4 regions of the Bacillus cereus group sp. MYBK79-1 genome follow, and region 3 is predicted to be linked to each of the others. Evidence: riboswitches for the same ligand, from Rfam matches in the RefSeq annotation. Region 3 holds a riboswitch; each other region holds the start of a gene.

Region 1 (4,063 bases), on a different contig from region 3:
GCACTAAAGGCTCAATTTTTGCCATAAATGATTGATGCAGTGCCTCAACACCTGTTACTAAATGAAGGCGGTCAATAACGACAGACACTTTAATTTCTGATGTACTTACCATTTTAATATGAATATTTTCTTCTTTTAAAGTAGTGAACATATTCGCAGCAACACCTGGATTAGAGACCATACCAGATCCTACAATTGATACTTTTGCTAAATGATTTTCATATTCTACAGATTCATAGTGAAGTGTTTCTTGATTTTGTTTTAATACTTCTAATGTTTCTTTTAAATCATTAGAATGGATTGAGAAGGAGAGGTGAACAGTTCCTTCATTTGTAATACTTTGGATGATGATATCTACATTAATATGTGCCGCTGCTAATGTAGAGAAAATCGTTGAAAGTGCACCTTGTTCTAATCCTTTCATTGTGACGCGTGTAATATTATCTTCAAATGCAATACCTTTAACGATTGATTGTTGTTCCATGTTACATTCTCCTTTTACAATTGTTCCATTTTCTTGTTCCATACTTGAGCGAACTTCTAAAATGACATTATGATTTTTAGCAAACTCAACAGCACGCGGATGTAATACACCAGCACCGAGGTTTGCAAGTTCTAACATTTCGTCATAAGAAATTTCATCTAATTTATAAGTACTTTTTACAACTCGTGGGTCCGTCGAATAAACACCGGTCACATCTGTGTAAATATCACATTTTTTTGCTTTCAGTGCAGCAGCTAATGCAACGGCAGTTGTATCAGAACCACCGCGGCCAAGCGTTGTAATTTCATGGTTTTCACTAACTCCTTGGAAGCCAGCTATAATAACAATCGTACCTTCAGTAAGATAAGATTGAATTCGATCTGTATGAATGTCAGTAATCCGTGCACTACTATGTACAGATTCTGTCGTAATACCAGCTTGCCATCCTGTTAATGAAATCGCGTTATAACCTTTTGCTTGGAGTGCCATCGTTAATAATGAAATAGTCACTTGCTCACCTGTTGATAGAAGCATATCCATTTCACGTTTACTTGGATTTTCTGTAATAGCGTTAGCGAGTGCTACAAGTTCATCTGTGCTTTTTCCCATTGCTGAAACGACAGAGACGATACTATGCCCTCGTTCATATTCTTCAATAATTAAATTTGCTACATGTTGAATGCGCTCAACACTTCCGACAGAAGTGCCACCAAATTTTTGTACAATCGTTTCCATTACGAATTCCTTCTTTCATCCATTTTTAAGAATAGATTAGGACATATATAAATCCCAATATTCCTGTAGTTACCAGAGAAAAACAAAAAACACCATCTCAAATAAGTGAGGATGGTGCTGTTACAGGAAAAGGGAAACAGAAAACGGAGCTAATAAAAAAACCGCCAAAAAAGGAATACCATAAAAATGATATCTCTTTTTTGTAGATAGCTCTTCATACATACACTTCTGTACATATGACAGTTCTGTTTCTATTCGAAAACAGCCCCAATCGATAAATGCAGAGAAAATTATCGATTTCGGCAATACTTCCTTTCATCTAATTTCATAGACATCTCTGTGTCTCCATTAGAATAATCATAAGTATCGCAACCTCTATCTCACGTTTTAGGCGAGAGTGTTTGATTTATGAAGTTGTTGGTAACATTTGTTTTATAATAATTTAAATTTTTCGGGGAATCAAGTGTTTTATATAAATTTTAAAAATTCTTTCTTTTCTTAAGAGAGTTTGTGAAAAGTGTAGCAAAATAAATTCATAGCATGTACATTAAATTTATAGTGTATTGGAGGCGGAAGAATGAAGAGGAAAAAGCCTATTTATGTTTCGGCAGAAATGAACACAACAATGGAGAGGTTATGGAAGTATACGCAAGAACCAGATATACATACAGAATGGGATGCTCGTTTTACTGAAATTTCGTATGTAGAGAAAAAAGAAGGAGAACCGCAGAAGTTTTTATATAAAACAAAGATCGGATTTGGACTTGAAATAGCTGGTGAAGGGGAATCGATAGGTGAAATAAGAAAAGAAACAGGTGAAAGAATTTCTTCTTTAAAATTTTGGACGGATAATAAACTCTCACTTATTCAAATAGGGCGTGGTTATTGGAAGTATACACCGTGTGAAGAACATATTCATTTTGAAACACAATATGATTATGATACGAGATTTGGTCGTATAGGGAATGTAATAGATTTCTATATTTTTCGGCCTTTATTAGGCTGGGCGACTGCTTGGAGTTTTGATGCGTTAAAATTATGGATAGAAAAGGGACTGCATCCTAAGTTACTAATTAGAAGAACAATGACATATTGGCTCGTATGTTTTTTATTTGCATTTGTATGGATGTATCAAGGAATAGTGCCGAAACTAGTGTTTACTCATTCGGAAGAAGTAAAAATGTTATCGGTAATGATTGGTTCAACTGAACATAGTATTTTTGTACTTAAAATAATTGGATTATTAGAAATTATTTTCGGTGTCATATGGCTGTTGTCATTTCAAAAACGAAAAGTATTTATCGTACATATTTTTATGTTAATAGCCTTAACGATAGCGGCGGGTTTTACGAATATCATAAGCTTTACAGAGCCGTTTAATCCAGTTGCATTAAACGTTCTACTTATGGGGTTATCGATTGTCGGTTATATAAATAGTTCTGATTTACCGAGTGCAAAAAATTGCAAGAGGAAGAGAAAGGAATAATGTATGGCTAATATGTATGAAAGACTATTAGGGGATTCTTATAAAAAACTTCATCCCAAATTACAGAAACGCTATGAAATTACAGAAGAAAATAGTTTTACTGGAGAAGGAAAGATGGATGAAATTTACGGAGGTTCTATTTTCGTAAAATTAATATTAAAAATTGCATCGAAGTTCCATATGTTTTTCTCTGAGCGGGGGAAGGAAGTGCCATTTATAATACATAATACTGCTGAGCGAGATGAACATGGACATGAATTTGTGCGATGGAATCGTACTTTTTATTTTCATAATAAGAAAAGATATTTTAACGCCGTTATGCAGTTGGATGAAGAGAATAATGAAATTGTAGATTATTTTGGTGAACCACACATACTTGTTTCTACGTTGGATTTTCATATTGATGAGGTGGGGGCAATGCATATTTCTTCAAAGAAACAATGGTTTTATATGTTTGGAAGAAAAGTCCCGTTACCTAGATTTTTATATGGAGAGGCCAACATTGTAGAAAGTTATGATGAAACACTACAATGTTTTCGAATTCATGTACAAGTACGCAATCCGTTAATTGGTTCATTATTTTCATATAAGGGGACATTTGTCGAAAGGAAATAAATAATATGAAAAATATAATAGTTGGACTTGCTTGTTATATTATTTTTTTAATATGTGAGTGGTCAAATATAAACCCAGTTGAAGCAATTATTTTATTATCTATTTTGTTATTTATACCGATGTCATTTCGCATTCTTGATAAGAAAACAAGAAATGGATCATATGTATCCTTTTATAAATTAGTATCGTTTTTATATCCAATTGCAGCAATTAGTGCAATACTAGCTTTCGTAACAAATCATTATTTCTTTGCGCTACTTTGGTTTGTATATACTGGAATTATTGCGTTATTTGGTGTAAGTAGATTACTAGAAAGAGGATGGAAACCGTTAGAAGAGACGGCTATCGATAGTGCGTTTATATATTTGTTTTTAGGTGGTTTTTGGTTTTTAGCTTCTGTAGCAAAACTCTCCATTATGCACTTTAGTTCTGACATTGTTTTGCTTACTGCTGCACATTTTCATTATTCGGCATTTCTATTGCCGTTATCAGCTGGTTTAATTGGGAGAAAAAGAGGAAAGAGAAGTAAAGTATATGATGCTATTATGTTTGTCATCGTTATTTCACCTATGACAGTTGCAATAGGAATTACGTACTCAAGGGTATTTGAATTTTTTGCAGTGTTCCTATATTTATGTGCTATTTATAGTTATGGTATTTATGTTTGGCGCACGAAATTTAATGCTATTAGTGCAAAGATTCTCCTAATCATATCGTCTAGCACACTCATGGTAACAATTATG
Region 2 (4,063 bases), on a different contig from region 3:
GCCCTGTTAATTTAATACATACCCTTTTTATTAGGACGTAAACATGTATTATCATTTTTGTATGTAAAAATCATAGAATAGCGGTTGTTGCGGTAATTCTTGTTTGAGGAAGAAAAATAAACAAGCCAAGGAGATAATTTATTTTCTCCTTGGCTTTTAAGATACTTCTTTTCGTTAAAACGAAGAAACGCGTTGCTTCGTTTTTGGTACAATAATAAATTTGATCCAGATTAACCCGATAATCATAATGATAAGGCTATGTAAAAATTGACCTGTAGCAATGAGTATAACAGTTGAAAATACAACGAGTTGAATACTTAGCAATATGAAAATTAAGTTAAGAAATTCCTTCATTTTTTCTTCGGTATGAATCGGATATAATGCTGCAATAATATTTCCCGAAAAATATTTCCACAGGGAACGCATTTGCATAGAAATCATATATAGGACGATATATGCGATAGCGCCTTTTACGTATATGTTTGGTATAAAATATAAGGCGAAGGCACCGATCAATCCTAAGCGAATATATATACCGAAATAATCATTTCCGCGTAAAAATGCTAGTGTATGTAAGTAGAAGAAAGTTGCTCGCTTTTTATGTAATAAAGGTTCAATCCAATTTGTAAGCCATTTTCTTTTATTTACTTGCTTATTTAGTTGCGGCACATCGGTGAAGATGCTAGCAAATTGATAAAAACGAACGTTCATTTTTTCTTCTTGTTCAATTATGTAATCCCACGGTATTCGTTTTGTTGGCTGCTTTTTCGTATATAGAAGCAGGAAAGCAAGTAGTAAGAGTAATCCGCCTAATATGAGAACATTTGCTGAGTAAAACAGCATGTAAATAATTAGTGCGTTACAAGTAATCCGAATAATGAACCATATGTTTTTTTCGTGACTATCACGCCATATCCAATGTATGTACATGTTCCAAGCTTTCGTAATCATTAAAACGAGAAAGATTGTACATAAGAAAGGGACCGTTAATTGTAATGACTGCAATGCAAGTGGAACGAGAATAAGGAACGTAAATAATAATGGGAAAAGCTGAATGATGTAATTATATAGAAGAGATTTTTTGAAATAAGATGTTAGTTTCTCTTCTAGTGCGAGTAAATAGACAGCATCAGGTTTCTGAATAAATGTACGGATAGGGCATCTCGTTATAATCGCTGTTAGGACGATTGTAATAAGTAATAAAGATAGTCCTTTAGAAGGAGCTGTCTTAAGAAACTTTGCGTAATAATAAGCACCTATACAGACAACGAAGATAAAGCTATATAGTAAACCGTTAATCATACGTGCAAAGTATGTAATGATATTTTGAATATGTTGTTGGAAGCGACTGCTCCATAGCGATTCGATTGACATGTTTTTCACCTCTTTGTTCTATTATATATGTTTTATAAAAGAAAAAACGAGCAAATTGCGTTACGCAACTTGCTCGTTTTTCTTTTCGTTATTTTTTTTCTGATCACGATTCATTAATGGATAGAAGGCAAAGCCGATTACGAATAAACCAATTCCGAGAAGGAACGTTTTTATATCGGATGCACCTGTTTTAATAACCCATAGTGCGTAACAAAGTGCGATTACTGCGACTATGCCATCTGTAATTCTTGCTCGTATTTCATTTTTATATGTTTCACCAGTTGCGACTAGTTTTAACTGGAAGATTGGTGAAACGAGATATGGAATGAGGTAGGCTAGTGTTGATACGGTAATAACGAATGTATAAGCTTCCGCAATCGTTCCTGATAATGTTGAGAATAAGAACACTTGCGACATAATGTTTGTTAATCGTAATGAGTAAATTGGACTTCCTTTTTTGTTCGTTTTTGTGAAGAAGGAAGGGAAGAAACCTTCTTTTGCTGCTTGATACGGTACTTCCGAGCTTAATAAAATCCAACCTAAGATAGAACCGAATAGGGAAGTAAGAGCAAGTAATGCCATCAGTTTCCCGCCGCCATGACCCATTGCAGCGTTTAATGCGTCTGCTAATGGACGTTCCGAAGCTTGTAATTTATCAACGTGAAGGACACCCATTGTTAAAATTGTAATTCCTAAGTAAATCGCAACTGTAATAAGTAATCCAGCTACCGTTGCGCGTTTTACTGTTTTGGGAGAGGTAGCACGGTTTGATAAAAGTACTGCTGATTCAATTCCGATAAATGCCCAAAGCGTTGTAAGAGCCGCTAAATTTACTTGTGAAAGAAGGCCGTGTGATACGCCTGATTTATCGATCATCGGTGTGTACCATTGTCCAAACTTAGAAGCTTCGAATGCAAATAACGTAACGACGATGAATAAAAGGAATCCAGTTACTTTCGTTGTTGTTGCTAAGAAGTTTAGCTTTCCAGCTCCGCTTACACCGTTTGTTAATATAATATGAGTTCCCCAAAGTAAGATAGAACAAATCGTAAATGTAATGAGTTTTCCAACTTCTATATCGAACGAGCCGATTGAAAATAGTAGTCGTGTATCTTTCATAATTGGGAAGAAGAGTGATAAATATCCCGCGAAAGATGTAATGATGGCAACGTTACTTGCCCAGTTTGCAACCCAATATCCCCATACCATACTGAAACCAGCCATTTTTTTCTTTTTTGGTGATGAGAATAAAGCATATGCATGACTTTGTGGTCCTGTCGTTAAATCAGGACGACGAATTGCTAAATTACCGAAAACAAGAGCTAGCATTAAAACACCAAACCCTGTTGTTAACCAAGCTAAAGTGACACCGAGAGGGCTTGCTGTTTGTGCCAACGTACTTGGCACCATGAAAATCCCAGCGCCAACCATGTTACCGACAACGAAAGCTGTTAGTACCCAAAAGCCCCATTTTTTTTGTTGCATAGAAAATACCTCCAAAGTTAGTATAACCAAGTCAAGCGAGGAGATATGTATGTCTTCTTAGTAGAGAAGAGAAGTCCCAAACAAAACAAAAAAAGCACGTAATTTGCCGCTACATGCTTTCTATCTTATAAGAAACCCACGACATACCTCTCGATAGCTCTCCACAAACGAAACGTTTGTGACAGTTCTGCACTTATTAAATGCAGACCCAGCAAGTGTGCATGGTGGACACGACTTACTTCGGCAATCATTCCTTTCTCATTCCTTCATCAATGCCACTACATCTCCTGAAATGATACTCTTAATGACTGCAACCTCTACCTCACCGAGATACGAATGAGGATTTAAATATTAAATTAACGTCTTTAAGAGTAACAAATGAATTTTTATACGTCAATGGATATAGTAATAATCAGATTATAGAGAAGAGTTTGTTATTAGGAATGAATAATTATTTGATATAAAAAGAAGCTGATCTAAAACTAGATCAGCTTCTACATATAAGATTAAACTAAGTTTAATACAGTTACTTTTTCACGTGTCATAGACTCAAGGCTCTTACGAATACCTTGTGCGCCCATACCTGAACCTTTTACACCGATGAATGGGAAGTGGTCAGGGCCGCGCTCTGTGCGTCCGTTAATTTGAACAGAACCAGTTTCGATTTTGTTAGCAATTGCAAATGCTTTGTTAATGTCTTTTGTGAAGACACTTGCTTGCAAGCCGAACTCTGATTTGTTAGCAATTTCAATTGCTTGCTCATCTGAAGAAACACGGATGATTGGAAGGATTGGGCCGAATGGCTCTTCCCAAGCAACTTTCATTTCTTCTGTTACGTGGTCGATTAATGTTGGGTAAATTAAGTTACGCTCACGTTTGTTACCGATAACGATTGTTGCACCTTTTTCTACAGCGTCGTCAACTAAACCTTGAACGAAGTCAGCAGACTTGTCGTCGATTAATGGAACGATTGTGCTGTCTTGTTCTGGAGATCCAACTGATAGTTCAGCTACTTGCGCTTTTAATAAGCTAACAAGCTCGTCTGCTACGTTTTCGTGTACAAGTACACGTTTAATAGCTGTACAACGTTGACCAGAGTAAGAGAATGCACCGCTTACGATATGGTTTGCAGCATCTTGTAAGTCAGCATCTTCACGAACGATACCAGGGTCTTTACCACCAAGTTCTAATACAAGTGGAATCA
Region 3 (4,063 bases):
GGAATCACTTTTGTTTTCTTTGTAAATTTATATCCTAACCATAGTACTAAGAAGAGTGGTAAACCGATGTAAGAAACGAGTACGCCGTTCCAGTCGATTGCTTCACCCATAAATGCGCCGTAGTTTTGTCCTAAAATTACGATGACGCAAAGTGCAAATGCAAAGATTGGACCGAATGGGAACCATTTTGCTCTATATGGTAAGTCTTTTAAATCTTTTCCTTGTGCGATATATGCTTTACGGAAACGGTAATGACTAATTGCGATTCCGACCCATGCGATAAAGCCAGACATTCCAGATGCGTTTAATAACCAAATGTATACAACGCCGTCACCGAATAAAGAAGCAATGAAAGCGATACTACCGACAATTGACGTTACGATTAATGCGTTAACAGGTACACCGCGGCTATCTAATTTACCAAGAAACTTCGGTGCTTTTCCTTGGCGAGCTAAATCCCAAAGCATACGAGTTGATGCATACATACCAGAGTTACCAGCAGACAGTACTGCCGTTAAAATAACAGCGTTCATAACGGAAGCAGCAAAGGCAACGCCCGCTTTTTCAAAAATAAGTGTAAATGGACTTACTGTTACATCGCTTGCGGCAAGGCTTTCAGTCGTATAAGGAATTAATAAACCGATAACGAGAATCGCAAGGATATAGAATAAAAGAATACGCCAAAAGATCGAACGAATTGCTTTTGGAATATTACGCTCTGGATCAGCAGTTTCACCAGCAGCTACACCTAATAATTCAGTTCCTTGGAAGGAGAACCCAGCAGCCATAAATACACCGATAATTGCCATAATGCCGCCATTAAATGGTGCATCTGCAACAGTGAAGTTTTTAAAGCCAACAGTTTCGCCGCCCATAATTCCGAAAATCATCATAAAGCCGACAATTAAAAAGATAATAATAGTAACTACTTTAATAAGTGCAAACCAATATTCAGATTCACCAAACCCTTTAACAGATAAATAGTTTAAAAGGAAAATAATAGCTAAACATAATCCGCTCCAAATGAGGGAAGGGGTATCTGGGAACCAAAATTTCATAATTAATGTTACAGCAGCTAGTTCAGCAGCAATTGTAATGGCCCAGTTATACCAATAGTTCCATCCAAGTGCAAAGCCAAGGGATGGATCAACAAATTTTGTTGCATACGTGCTAAAAGATCCAGTGACAGGCATGTAAGCTGCGAGTTCAGCTAAGCTTGTCATTAAGAAATAAACCATAATTCCAATTGCGGCGTATGCGACTAGTGCACCGCCAGGACCAGCTGAATGGATGACACCACCGCTGGCAAGAAATAGTCCAGTACCAATTGTACCACCGAGAGAAATCATCGTAAGGTGTCTTGATTTTAAACTACGTTTTAGTTCACCTTTTCCTTTTGTAGTTTGCGTTTCAGAGGTAGTTTGATTCGTTGCGCTATTCATGTTCAACACTCCTTTTCTTGTAAGATAGGAAGGAACGGGGGAGAAAAATACAAAAAGCCGCCAAAGGAATTTGGCGGAACGTTTCACAAATAACCACCCCATCATACCCTTCCGTTAAGATAGCACCCCACGCTTACACGGTAATTTTGTAAACGTGACAGTTCTGTTCCTTTCGGAGACAGCCCCAGCTCATATTTCCAGAGATGAAATATAAACTTCGGCAACTTTTCCTTTCAAACGGAGTCAGTGACATTCTCTGTGTCTCGCCCGTGTTACTTTTAAAAGTCGCAACCTCTACCTCATCGGATAGATGAGGATTTGATATATTGCTAAGATTTTTAATATATGGCAATTGTAATGACTTTCTGAATATATTGCAAGATATTTTGTTAGGAAAAGTCAAAAAATATCGGTTATTGTATAGGAAACGCTTGCAAAACTCCACCTGAACCTACTGTTATGTAACAAAAAATAAAGAAAGAAATTGTTATACAAATGTTTCGCAAAAAATAATAAAAAACCCTTTAAAAATAAAAGAAAATTCTGAAAATATAATTCGACATAACTATCAAAAGAGAATTATTCCTTACATTCGTTTCAAAGAATAAGTATAAATCCAACGAATAGAATGAATATTCTTTTTATTTTTGGTAAAATTGAAGTATTGTTTAATTGAAAAGGGGAAATCAATATGAAATTAGAAACAGAAAGACTGTATATAGTGCCGTGTACAGAAGAGACTATGCAAGTTGCTAGCGATCAAGGATATGACAGTGGTCCACATATTGTAGGGCATGTAGAAAATGTAAAAAAAGATAAGGCTTTATTACCTTGGGGGGCGTGGTATGTCATTCGAAAAGAAGATGACATCATTCTAGGTGATATAGGGTTTAAAGGGAAACCAAATGAAGAACATACAGTAGAAATTGGTTACGGATTTATTGAGAAATATTGGAATAAAGGATATGCGACAGAAGCTGTAAGAGAATTAATAAATTGGGCTTTTCAAACAGGAGAGGTAGAAAGGATTATTGCGGAGACACTCCCTAAAAATAATAGTTCGATTCGTGTATTAGAGAAATTACATATGAAGAGAATTGGCACTACAGAAACGATGATTAATTGGAAAATAGAAAAATAAAAAATACCGCTCGAAGTATATCGGACGGTATTTTTATCGTTATGGTAGCATTTGTTTTTGATCATTCGGATATCCAGCTGTCGGTGCGTTAGAACGATTGGAATGATTGCGAACAGCAATGAAAATAGAAATAATAACGACAAGACCAACTGCCACGTAAGAAAGGGAAATAATAGTTGGATCCACTTTAAATGTAGTGAGCAGTGTACGAATGTTTGTAAAGATAATAAGGCCACCAACTAATACGCCAAGTAAATGTGCTGGAACGATGCGTACTAGCCATGCAGCGATTGGTGCCGCAACGATACCACCGAGCATGAGAGAAAATACCCAAACCCAACTTACTTGTTCCCAGCCAAGTGAAATGAAAAATCCAATTGTTGCAGCGAGTGAAACAGGAAACTCACTCGTATCTACAGATCCGATAACTTTTCTAGCTTCATTTCCTCGTGCCAAAAGCACAGGTGTTGTAATCGGACCCCAGCCACCGCCACCAGTTGAATCAACGAATCCAGCGAATAAGCCAAGCGGAACAAGCTGTTTAGCAGACATACGTTTTTTTGAAGTGACAATTTGTTTTTGAATAAGGAATCGTAATAAAATATAAACCCCTAAAGTAAATAAAAATACGGAAATGTACGGTTTAATTACATCACCAGGTAAATTGCTTAAAAAACATGCCCCAATAAATGCGCCTATTGCTCCTGGTAATGTAAGCCTGGAAACGGTATATTTATCGACGTTTCCAAATTTGATGTGTGATGCACCAGAAGCGGCAGTTGTAACAACTTCAGCTAAATGAACAGATGCGGAAGCTACAGCTGGTGCGATACCAAACATTAGTAATAGCGAGGTAGATGTTACCCCATACGCCATTCCAAGTGCCCCATCAATCAATTGAGCGAAAAATCCAATGATAGCAAAGACAATTAATTTCTGCATAAATAATCCCCCTGTAATAATAAATGAAAAAGGCACTTTTCCCATATGAGAAAAGTGCCTTTGGTTTTTCCAATCAGCAATAATTAAATTTGTTTCATTATAATACATATTAATCGTATAAATCAACTAGGTTTTAAAGTTTTTTAAATTGAATGAAAGAAAAATAAAATATACAATAAAAGGATGGAGAGAAAGGGGAGAAAGACATGTTACGATTTGATCATCTCGTACACGCAGTACATGGTACACCGGAGGAAGCTGCAAAACAAATGCAAGAGCTTGGATTTCATACTGCACTAGGTGGAGAGCATGCGAACTGGGGCACTTGGAATAGTTTATGTTATTTTGATTTATCATATATCGAATTTTTAGCAGTGCAGCATGAAGAAAAAGCGAAGAAAGCAGACAATCCATTAGTACAAGAAACAGTGGTGAAGTTACAAGACGGAGAAGGAATGCTACAAATCGCAATTCGAACAGATGCAATTGAAGAACTAGCAGTTAAGTTTAGTAAACGCGGATTACATACGATAGGGCC
Region 4 (4,063 bases), on a different contig from region 3:
TACCATAAGTGGGTCTTCTTCTTTAATGAATAAGTCAGTTCCAAATTCAACGGATTGATTTGTTTTAATACCAAGTAAATGAAGTAGCGTTGGTTTAATATCAATTTGACCAGATACTTTAGAAATGACTTTTCCTTCTTGACCAGGTACATGAATAATGAGAGGGACGCGTTGTAATTGCATAGAATCAAACGGTGTAATAGCGTCTTTCCCAAGGAACTGAGCCATTGCTGCGTTATGGTTTTCAGAAATACCGTAATGATCTCCGTAAATGACAATAACGGAATTATCATATAGTCCTTCTTCTTTTAATTGTTTAATAAATCGTTTAAGAGCTTCATCCGTGTAACGAACAGTTGGGAAGTAACGGTTTACAACACCACTTTCTGAATTGAACTCATCAATATATTGGTCTTCTGGATTTAGAAGAAACGGAAAATGGTTTGTTAAAGTAATGAATTTTGTATAGAACGGCTGTGGTAAAGATTTTAGCTTTGGAATAGATTGTTCAAAGAACTCTTTATCTTTTAACCCCCAACCGACAGACATTTGTTCTGTGCCTACGTAATCATTTAAATTAAAGTAGCGATCATATCCAAGTGCAGGATACATTACATCACGATTCCAAAATGTTTTATCGTTTGAATGGAAGACAGCAGAAGAATATCCGTATTTCTTTAACTGTTCTGGTGTAGCAGTATATTCATTTGTTGCGTGAGTAAAGAATACAGAACCGCGGTCTAACGGATAAAGTGAATTTTCAACGATAAATTCTGCATCAGAAGTTTTGCCTTGTCCTGTTTGATGATAGAAGTTATCGAAATAAAAACTATCTTTAATAAATTCGTTTAAAAATGGAGTAATTTCTTTTCCATTTATTTTTTTATTAATAACAAAACTTTGTGTAGATTCCATGGAAATCAAAATGACATTTTTACCTTTTGCAGCTCCAAATAAGTTTTTATCAACTTGCTTATCTTTTGAGTCTGTATAGTTTTTAATTTCAGAGAACCCGTCACCACTTGCAAATACACGTTCAGCTGAAGATTTAGATTGAAGTGTAATATCAAATAGATGATATGTGTATAAACCTAAATTTTTCACGACAGTTTGACGATCAAATGAGCGTGAGAACATTTGTGGTTTGTAAATAACGGAAACGAAAATTTGCAAGGTTAATAATGCTGTTACACCGCCAAAGAAAGTTCGCTTTTCTGTGCGGGAAAGTGGTGATTTATCACAAAATGATGGGAATTTACGTGAAAGAAACATTAAAATAATCGCGTCTGCAAATAAAAGTAATGTTTTATACGTAAAGAGTTCTTTTATGCTTGTCCCTAAATCAGCCATATTATTTGTTTGAAATAATACTGGGAACGTAACGAAATCGTTATAAAACCCATAAAACATTGCATTTCCAAATAAAATGAATGATAGTACAAAACTAATTCCAACTATAATGCGGTTTCGGTGTTTAGATGCAAATAAAGCAAAACCGAAAAATAAAAGTAACGCAGCTAGTGGATTAATAAAAAGCATAAATTCTTCAAAGAAATTATCAATTTTAATATCAAATGCTAGCTTGTACACGATATATGTTTTTATCCATAATAAAACGACTGCAACGAGTGCAAATCGCAGTTTTGGAAACAGATGTTGTAGCATAATATACTCCTCTCCTAAAAAGCATGACAGTTCTTGTGAGCCGATTTGATTAGCGTCTCATTTTATATATACGAACAGTCCTTTATTATTATGTTTATTATACTATGAGTATCATTATACGAAAATAAAAGAGAGTTGTGGACTTTTTTATAATAATTGAGTAGAAAAAGGGCGGTAGGAGACAATAAAACGGAGTTTCTATGTATGATTATTATCGTGCGCAGAAAGAATCGTGTAACAATACGGAGGTTATAATGCGAAAGTTATTGTATTTTATAGTATGCAGTAGTGTTATACTTTTTGCTTCGCCAAGTGTTTCAGTAGCCCAATATGATGCACCTCTTATGGAAGATGCCCTTTATTCTGTTTTATTTCCGAAAATAAATAAAGCAATTGAAAAACAATATGGAAGCTTGAAACCTTATCAATGTCCTAAAATTATTAGTTTAAAAAAAATGTATAGTGGTACATATTTATTTCGAGCGAGTATTGAAGTAACGAAGTATGAACGAGTTGCTGGGAAAATTGCTCCACCATTTGAGAAGGTAACGATTACTTTTAATAACGAAGAAGGCGAATGGGAAGTAACAAAGATTTTAGTAAAGCGCTTACCAAATGATATAAAACTAAACTGTAAAAAAACAATATAAAAAATTGTTTGACAAATAAAATGGTCCTTTGGTATTGTTAATAGCAACAATTAGATGTTTGAAAATTAAATAGACTTACCTCATCTACTCTCAAAGGTAGAGGCCGCGATAGGAAAGAGTAAGCTATGGGAGATTGAATGGAATCTGTGATCATAGGTTGAAAGGGACTATTGCCGAAATATAAGAATAACCATCTTATTCATATATTGGGACTGCATTGAATAAATGTAGTACTGTCATAAGATTTATTTTATGGAGAGCTATTTGGAGATGTTGATGCGGTTTCTTATTTTGAGGAGATAACAACTCGTTTATTTTTTCAATATATATTTTTCCTAATAAGAAACGCGTGTGAACATTGTTCCGCGCGTTTTTTGTCTATCTAAAAGCGTGCTGCAATGAATAGAAGATTGGGGTTATGAGTTTTAGAGGAAATAAGGGAGGAATTCAAATGTATTTACACGGCACAAGCCGAATCAATGGGCAAGGACACTTAGAAATTGGAGGGTGCGATACGACGCAGCTAGCAAAACAATACGGAACACCACTTTATGTATACGATGAAGAGTCTATTCGAGGAAAGTGCCGCGCGTTTCATCGTGCTTTTAAAGAAAGTGGTTTCTCTTACCAAGTAGCATATGCAAGCAAGGCGTTCTTGTGCATGGAGATGTGCCGAGTGGCTCGTGAAGAGAATATGTCATTAGATGTCGTGTCTGGAGGAGAATTATATACTGCGCTTCAAGCAGGATTTCCAGCATCGCGCATTCATTTTCACGGCAATAATAAAACAGAAGAAGAGATCGTGATGGCTCTTCAGGCGAATATTGGTTGTTTTGTCGTCGATAATTTCTTAGAGTTAGAAATTTTGCATGATTTAGCAGTGCAACATGGGAAGTTTGTGAACATATTAATTCGTGTAACGCCTGGAGTAGAGGCGCACACACATGAATATATTACAACAGGTCAAGAGGATTCTAAATTTGGATTTGGTGTGTCAAATGGTCAAGCGATGCAAGCAATTGAGCGTGCTTTACAAAAATCAAATTATAACGTGCTAGGAATTCATTCACATATCGGATCACAAATATTTGAAACGGCTGGATTTGTTCGAGCGATTGAAGTTCTTCATCAATTTTTAGAAGAAGTGAGAGAAAGAGCGAACTATGTAGTAAAAGTATTAAACGTGGGCGGAGGATTCGGAATACGCTACACAGAGTCAGATACACCATTAACTCTTGAGACATATGTGCGGGCTGTAACAAGTGCAGTGAGAGAACAATTTACAGTATGTAATTATCCCTTGCCAGAAATATGGGTTGAACCAGGGCGTAGTATTGTAGGTGATGCTGGAACGACACTTTATACAGTTGGATCTGTGAAAGACATTCCTGGTATTCGGAAATATGTATCTGTGGATGGTGGAATGACTGATAATTTAAGACCTGCTTTATATAACGCTCGTTATGAAGCGATGTTAGCCAATCGAGGGAACGATGAGAACGAGGAAGTTGTTTCGATTGCAGGGAAATGTTGTGAGAGTGGAGATATGTTAATTTGGGATATCACTTTACCGAAAGTTGCTACTGCCGATTTATTAGCAATTTCTTGTACAGGAGCATACGGGTACTCGATGGCGAATAATTATAACAGGATTCGTAGACCAGCTGTCGTCTTCGCGAAAGGTGGCACATCACAAATTGTTGTAGAGCGCGAAACATATGAAAATATTATTGGGAACGATCGCATAC

The links. A riboswitch is a leader RNA that binds a small molecule or an ion and turns the genes downstream of it on or off. The one in region 3 is predicted to bind lysine.
Positions count from the first base shown of each region.
Region 1: it holds a riboswitch for lysine, as region 3 does, so the genes downstream of both, ACTFOB_RS14820 (aspartate kinase) here and ACTFOB_RS17980 (amino acid permease) in region 3, are expected to answer to the same signal.
Region 2: it holds a riboswitch for lysine, as region 3 does, so the genes downstream of both, ACTFOB_RS07375 (amino acid permease) here and ACTFOB_RS17980 (amino acid permease) in region 3, are expected to answer to the same signal.
Region 4: it holds a riboswitch for lysine, as region 3 does, so the genes downstream of both, lysA (diaminopimelate decarboxylase) here and ACTFOB_RS17980 (amino acid permease) in region 3, are expected to answer to the same signal.

Region 1 covers NZ_JBQAEO010000008.1:79,284-83,346, reverse strand. Annotated here, with positions in the region: gene ACTFOB_RS14820 (aspartate kinase) at 1-1,219, opposite strand, end outside; lysine riboswitch at 1,419-1,605, opposite strand; gene ACTFOB_RS14815 (DoxX-like family protein) at 1,797-2,705, shown strand; gene ACTFOB_RS14810 (DUF4166 domain-containing protein) at 2,709-3,320, shown strand; gene ACTFOB_RS14805 (YndJ family protein) at 3,326-4,063, shown strand, end outside.
Region 2 covers NZ_JBQAEO010000003.1:91,178-95,240, forward strand. Annotated here, with positions in the region: gene ACTFOB_RS07370 (ABC transporter permease) at 175-1,374, opposite strand; gene ACTFOB_RS07375 (amino acid permease) at 1,435-2,859, opposite strand; lysine riboswitch at 3,006-3,187, opposite strand; gene gapN (NADP-dependent glyceraldehyde-3-phosphate dehydrogenase) at 3,366-4,063, opposite strand, start outside.
Region 3 covers NZ_JBQAEO010000011.1:77,396-81,458, forward strand. Annotated here, with positions in the region: gene ACTFOB_RS17980 (amino acid permease) at 1-1,442, opposite strand, end outside; lysine riboswitch at 1,555-1,747, opposite strand; gene ACTFOB_RS17985 (GNAT family N-acetyltransferase) at 2,134-2,583, shown strand; gene ACTFOB_RS17990 (sulfite exporter TauE/SafE family protein) at 2,623-3,633, opposite strand; gene ACTFOB_RS17995 (VOC family protein) at 3,732-4,063, shown strand, end outside.
Region 4 covers NZ_JBQAEO010000007.1:185,353-189,415, reverse strand. Annotated here, with positions in the region: gene ACTFOB_RS14305 (LTA synthase family protein) at 1-1,665, opposite strand, end outside; gene ACTFOB_RS14300 (DUF3888 domain-containing protein) at 1,920-2,315, shown strand; lysine riboswitch at 2,405-2,586, shown strand; gene lysA (diaminopimelate decarboxylase) at 2,767-4,063, shown strand, end outside.